2 regions of the Butyrivibrio sp. XB500-5 genome follow, and region 2 is predicted to be linked to the other one. Evidence: riboswitches for the same ligand, from Rfam matches in the RefSeq annotation. Region 2 holds a riboswitch; the other holds the start of a gene.

Region 1 (3,103 bases), on a different contig from region 2:
GCGTCGTCTCAACAAGTGTGTGCGGGATTACCGAAACCCAGAAAGAGTTAAGCCCAAGCTTTGCTACGGTAAGACTTATTCCGTCTATAGCTATCGAACCCTTTTGCGTTATACCCTCCATGATGTTTGAAGGAGCGGAGATCTCAAGCCAGACTGCGTTACCGTCTCTTTTTATGGATACTATCTTGCCGGTTCCGTCTATGTGTCCCGAGACAAGGTGACCACCGAAGCGTCCGTCTGCGCGCATGGCTCTTTCAAGATTTACTCTCGATCCCTTTTTTAAAAGAGACAGTATGGAGCGGTTAAAAGTCTCATTCATGACGTCGGCAAAAAAATTGTCTTTGGCAAACCTTGTTACGGTAAGACATACTCCGCACACGCTTATGCTGTCTCCGATATGTACATCCTCAAGTACCTTTTTACAGGAGATGTTTATTGTTCCTGTCTCGGAGCTTTTGATTACATTTTTTACAAATCCGATTTCTTCAATTATTCCGGTGAACATAGATATTCAACCTCACTTTGTATTAGTATGTCGGGTCCAATGCTCGTGACTTTCATGGTATTTAGTTTGATAGCATCGCTTGGTTTTTCTATTCCGATTCCCTCGACGGGAGATTTTGCGCTTCCTCCGAATATCTTGGGAGCCATGTAGACATAGACTTCGTCGACAAGATGTTCAGATAGAGCGCTGAAATTAAGTGTTCCGCCGCCTTCAAGAAGGATGCTGTTTATTCCGCGAGATCCAAGCTCCTTAAAAAGAATGTGAAGATCAAGGTGATCGCCTTTCTTGGGAATCTGCATGATCTTACAGCCGTGCTTTTCATATTCGGAGGTCTTGGAAGGGGCTGCGGAAGTAGCGATTATCGTTTCAATTTCATTAGCGGTCCTTACAACCTGAGATGTAAGAGGCGTTCTAAGGTTTGTATCGCAGATTATTCTGACGGGATCAATATGAGGCTCACTTAATCGGCAGTTGAGCAGCGGATCATCCGCGATCACGGTTGAGACACCGACCATAATTCCGCTGAGTGCTTTGCGAAGCTTGTGTACAGACTCTCTTGCACCTGCGCTTGTGATCCATTTCGATTCTCCCGTTCTTGTAGCGATCTTTCCGTCGGCAGTCATCGCGTATTTCATGATGACATAAGGAAATCCTGTTGTTATGTGTTTATTGAAGATCTTATTGAGTGCCTTGCATTCATCTTCAAGAACACCAACTATAACTTCAATCCCGTGCTTTTGCAGGATCTCAATACCTTTTCCCGCAACAATGGGATTGACATCCGTTGTTCCGACAACGACTCTTGCGATCTCTTTTTCTATGATTATGTCTGTGCATGGAGGAGTCTTGCCGTGATGGCAGCAGGGCTCCAGAGTAACGTAGAGGGTTGCACCCTTTGGATCTTCGCTGCAGTTTTTAAGAGCATTTCTTTCTGCGTGGAGATCTCCGTATTTTTGGTGATAGCCTTTTCCTATAACTACGCCGCGTTTAACAACAACGGCGCCCACCATAGGATTTGGGCTTACGAAGCCTTCACCTTTTTTGGCAAGTCGTATCGCTTTATTCATGTAATATTCGTCGGTCATGCGATGCTCCTTTCATTACATTGGGCAATATAAAAGCCCTGAACATTTTGTTCAGGGCTAAGAATAAACATATATAAACAATGAACTTACGCTCGACGTAAGACGTTCGAACTAGCTTCGATAAAACCTCAGCAAGTTCTCACAGCTCTTCTTTCATCCAGACTATACTGTCGGCATCGGAGTTTCACCGATTCATGCCTTTCGGCTCGTGGGCTATACCACCGGTAGGGACTTGCACCCTGCCCTGAAGATTATTGTTATTAAGTTATTGCTATTGTATGTTAGTGCACTAAATGTGTCAATATCAGATGTTCAAAAGCTTAGAGTACTCTGCAAGAGCTCCGTCTGTCTCGTGAGCAAGAACCTTCTTAGCAAGGACCTTACCGAGCTGAACACCTTCCTGATCGAAGCTGTTGATGTTCCATACAAATCCCTGGAACATAACCTTGTTCTCGAAGTGAGCAAGGAGTGCGCCGAGAGCCTTAGGATCAAGCTCCTCACCGATGATGATGCTTGAAGGTCTGCCACCCTTGAAGTTCTTGTTGAGGTTGTCATCCTTCTTGCCGCAAGCAAATGCAACGATCTGAGCTGCAACGTTAGCGCAAAGCTTCTGCTGGCTTGTGCTGTCCTGGATGTTTACATCATTTCTGAGCTGGCTGTTCTTAAAGCCGATGAACTGAAGAGGAATGATGTCTGTTCCCTGGTGGAGAAGCTGGTAGAATGAATGCTGGCCGTTTGTACCGGGCTCACCAAAGATGATGGGGCCTGTTACGTAATCGATAGGCTCGCCGAAGCGGTTAACACTCTTACCGTTTGACTCCATGTCAAGCTGCTGTAAGTGAGCAGGGAAACGTGAAAGTGCCTGTGAGTAAGGAAGCACTGCTGTGCTGTCATAACCAAGAACGTTACGCTCGTAAACACCGATCATGGCATCGAGCATTGCAGGGTTCTTAAGCATATCGGGATTAGCTGAGAGCTTGTCTTCTTCTGCTGCACCGTCAAGGAATGCAGCGAATACTTCGGGACCGAAAGCGAGTGAAAGAACTGCTCCGCCAACGCCTGAAGTAGAAGAATAACGTCCACCGATGAAATCATCCATGAAGAATGCCTCAAGGTAGTTATCGCTCTTTGCAAGAGGAGATGTCTCTGATGTAACTGCGATCATATGCTTGGAAGCATCAAGACCTGCCTTCTTAAGAGCGTCTGTAACGAATGATTCGTTTGTAAGTGTTTCAAGTGTTGTACCTGACTTAGATACAAGAATAAAGATAGAGTGAGCAACATCAATTCCGTTAAGAACTGCGGAAGCGTCATCGGGATCCACGTTAGAGATGAACTTAGCTTCCATCTTGAAGTTGCCTGTTCTGTGTGCCCAGTTTTCAAGAGCAAGGTACATAGCGCGGGGACCAAGGTCACTTCCGCCGATACCGATCTGAACAACTGTTGTGAATTTTTCACCCTTTGCGTTAGCGATCTCGCCTGAGTGAACTTTATTTGCAAAATCAGCAATTCT
Region 2 (3,103 bases):
AGTACACAGGAGCAGCTATTTCGGCTCCCGACCTTAGAGCAGGTGCTGCACTTGTTATCGCGGCTCTTACAGCTGAGGGTATCTCAACGGTTGAGAATATTCATTACATCGAGCGAGGCTATGAAGACTTTGATCTTAAGCTCCGCGAACTCGGTGCTCAGATCGAGAAGGTCGACAGCGAGTATGATACACAGAAGTTTAAATTAAAAAATGCCTAATAAGGTCAGAATAAAATGGCGTAAAGATACCCCGGCAGGATTTCCTGTCGGGGTTTTGAATTTGAAAGTATTTAGATAATTTCTTTTATATACACTCCCGGGCATTTGGAAAGGTCGATGTAGTCATCGCCCACCTTGATCGTCGGGCGTGAGAGCTTCATCTTGTTGATGAAGATGATCTCACCGACTTCGCCGGTGTTGAGTTTTACCGTGTTGAGGATATAAGTATTTACTATGTTTGTCAGGAAGGCAAGTATCATTTCCGCATCATATTTCTGGAAGCCTTCGTCTTCAAACATTGATATAGCGATGAACGGACACAGCGGTCCGCGGTAGTATCTTGCGCTTGTCATTGCATCATAGACATCTGCGATGGCAACGAGCTTTGCGAACTTATCGATCTGTGGTCCCTGAAGATGATAAGGATATCCGGAGCCGTCGCATCTTTCGTGATGCATGAGGCAGGCGTTCTTTACATGAGCGCTGATATCCAGATCTTTTATGCTTTGATAGCCCTGTATCGGATGAGTCTTTACTATAGTGTATTCATCCTGCGTGAGCTTGGCGGGCTTTGTTATGATCGCTTCCGGGATCAATATCTTTCCGATATCGTGGAAAAGACCTGCCTGAGTGGCAACCTCAATTTCTGTATCGCTCCATCTTAGCCACTGTGCAAGTATGTTTGAGATAAGCGCAACGTTTATGCTGTGAGTAAAAGTTGCGTCATCGTAGGTCCTTAGGTTGTGGAGCATATCGAATACGCCCGATGCCGTGCGCTCTTTTTCAAGAAGACCATAGATCGGAGCAGTCATATCGCTTATGTTGAGGTCTTCGTTGTTGGCCAAAATATCTTTTATCGTGTGCTCAAAATTAGCGGCACACTCTTCAAAGTCGTGTTTAAATTCAATAAATTCAGGGGATTGTTTAATGCGCTCAGAATAAGAAAGCCCCGCGTTTGGAGTAGAGTCTTCGGATGAAATTTCAACAAGGTCATCTTCAACAAGAACATCGATAACGGAATGAAACGCAAGTCTTGCAATTTCTTTCTCGTCAAGAACGGTTCCTTTTTCCAAAAGTGTAGTAGTGGAGTCAAAAGTATGAACATCATTTGCCAGCACCATTCCGGGTGCGAGCTGCCTGGTAAGAATTCTCTTCATATAATCCTCATAGCGGCACGTTTCTACAAAATAGTGATAAGTAAATTATAGTTTTGCACATAGTGTTTGTCAAACAATTAGCGGTTTTTCGACTGTCAAAAAAGCTTGCGAAATTAAGAAAAATTTGATTGACACTTTTGGCTATTGGGACTAACATAACTCTAGAAAAAATAATTCTTCGGGGCAGGGTGAGATTCCCAACCGGCGGTAAAGTCCGCGACCCGCTTAGGCGGCTGATTTGGTGAGATTCCAAAACCGACAGTACAGTCTGGATGAGAGAAGAATGCAAGATGTTTGCTATGCTCGATTATTGTCCCCAAGTCTTTTTGGCTTTGGGGATTTTTCTTTTTCCTTCCCCGAAAAAAGGAGAATGTATGAAACTTATAACCAACATCATGACCGACTTCGCGCGTTTTGGTGCGCTTATGGTCATTATTCTTTTGACTTTTGTCATTGCTTATCTTTTTGAAAAGATCGCAAAGATAAAACAGGGCGATAACACAAGAGTCCTTGATGTAAGGAAGCTTGCGATCGTAGGTGTTTTCTCGGCTATAGCTTTCGGACTTATGCTTTTTGAATTCCCGCTTCCGTTTGCACCTTCGTTCTATGAGTTTGATTTTAGCGATATCCCCGCACTTATCGGCGGATTTGCGGCAGGACCTCTTGCGGCAGTCATGATTGAATTCATCAAGGTTCTTATGAACTTGATCTTCCAGGGAACCAATACAGCTTTTGTCGGAGAGATAGCAAACTTTGTTGTCGGTGCTGCTTTTGTTCTTCCCGCAACGATCATCTACAGATTTAAAAAGACACGTAAGACAGCGTTTCTTGGTTGTCTTTGCGGTGCGCTTTGTATAACAGTTACCGGTTCTTTGCTTAATGCATATTTCCTTCTTCCTACATTTGCAGCTATGTGGGGAAGCGGTATTGATACATTTATAGGAATGGGTGCGGAGATCAATCCCGCCATCAACAATCTGCTTACGTTCTGTCTTTTCGCAGTTGCTCCTTTTAACCTGTTAAAAGGTGTTGTTGATAGTATAGTTACTTTCTTGGTATACAAGAAACTCAGCCCGATACTTAAACACGGTTTCAATAAGCCGGCACAGAATAATAACAAAAAAGAAGCCTAAGCGGCTTCTTTTTTTACATGTTTTTGCCATACACCACTAACAATGGTATATTAAAAGTGGTGTATTATGATAAGCGAGAGGACATTATGGAGATAGTTACTAGGCACGAGACGTTCAGTGCGCAGGAAACCTTTGATATAGGTAAAAGAATCGGAGAGAATGCAACTCCCGGAATGGTCTATACTTTGATAGGCGATCTTGGCGTTGGCAAGACGGTTCTTACGCAAGGTGTTGCGGCGGGACTTGGGATACAGGGACCTGTTAGCAGCCCTACTTTTACAATATTACAGGTGTACGACGAGGGCAGAATTCCTTTTTACCATTTTGATGTATACAGAATAGGTGACGTCAGCGAGATGGATGAGATCGGCTATGAGGATTATTTTTACGGAGACGGAGTCTGCTTCATAGAGTGGGCTAATCTCATAGAAGAGATACTTCCCGAGCACTACACCGAGATCGTGATAGAGAAGAACCTTGAAAAAGGCTTCGACTATCGCCTTATAACAATGACTTCCAGGTGAAAAATGAAGATACTTGCAATTGATACATCGGGACTTGTGGGTGCTGTCGCAGTTTCGGACGGCGACATATT

The links. Region 2 has a riboswitch for FMN ahead of D6856_RS09655 (ECF transporter S component). Riboswitches for the same ligand answer to the same signal wherever they lie in the genome.
Region 1: another riboswitch for FMN. It lies ahead of ribD (bifunctional diaminohydroxyphosphoribosylaminopyrimidine deaminase/5-amino-6-(5-phosphoribosylamino)uracil reductase RibD); the one in region 2 lies ahead of D6856_RS09655 (ECF transporter S component).

What each region holds. Positions count from the first base shown of each region.
Region 1 covers NZ_RAIS01000002.1:72,896-75,998, reverse strand. Annotated here, with positions in the region: gene ribE (riboflavin synthase) at 1-505, opposite strand, end outside; gene ribD (bifunctional diaminohydroxyphosphoribosylaminopyrimidine deaminase/5-amino-6-(5-phosphoribosylamino)uracil reductase RibD) at 490-1,590, opposite strand; FMN riboswitch at 1,732-1,846, opposite strand; gene D6856_RS05095 (glucose-6-phosphate isomerase) at 1,895-3,103, opposite strand, start outside.
Region 2 covers NZ_RAIS01000005.1:7,729-10,831, reverse strand. Annotated here, with positions in the region: gene D6856_RS09665 (UDP-N-acetylglucosamine 1-carboxyvinyltransferase) at 1-218, shown strand, start outside; gene D6856_RS09660 (HD-GYP domain-containing protein) at 290-1,375, opposite strand; FMN riboswitch at 1,546-1,663, shown strand; gene D6856_RS09655 (ECF transporter S component) at 1,750-2,508, shown strand; gene tsaE (tRNA (adenosine(37)-N6)-threonylcarbamoyltransferase complex ATPase subunit type 1 TsaE) at 2,595-3,032, shown strand; gene tsaB (tRNA (adenosine(37)-N6)-threonylcarbamoyltransferase complex dimerization subunit type 1 TsaB) at 3,036-3,103, shown strand, end outside.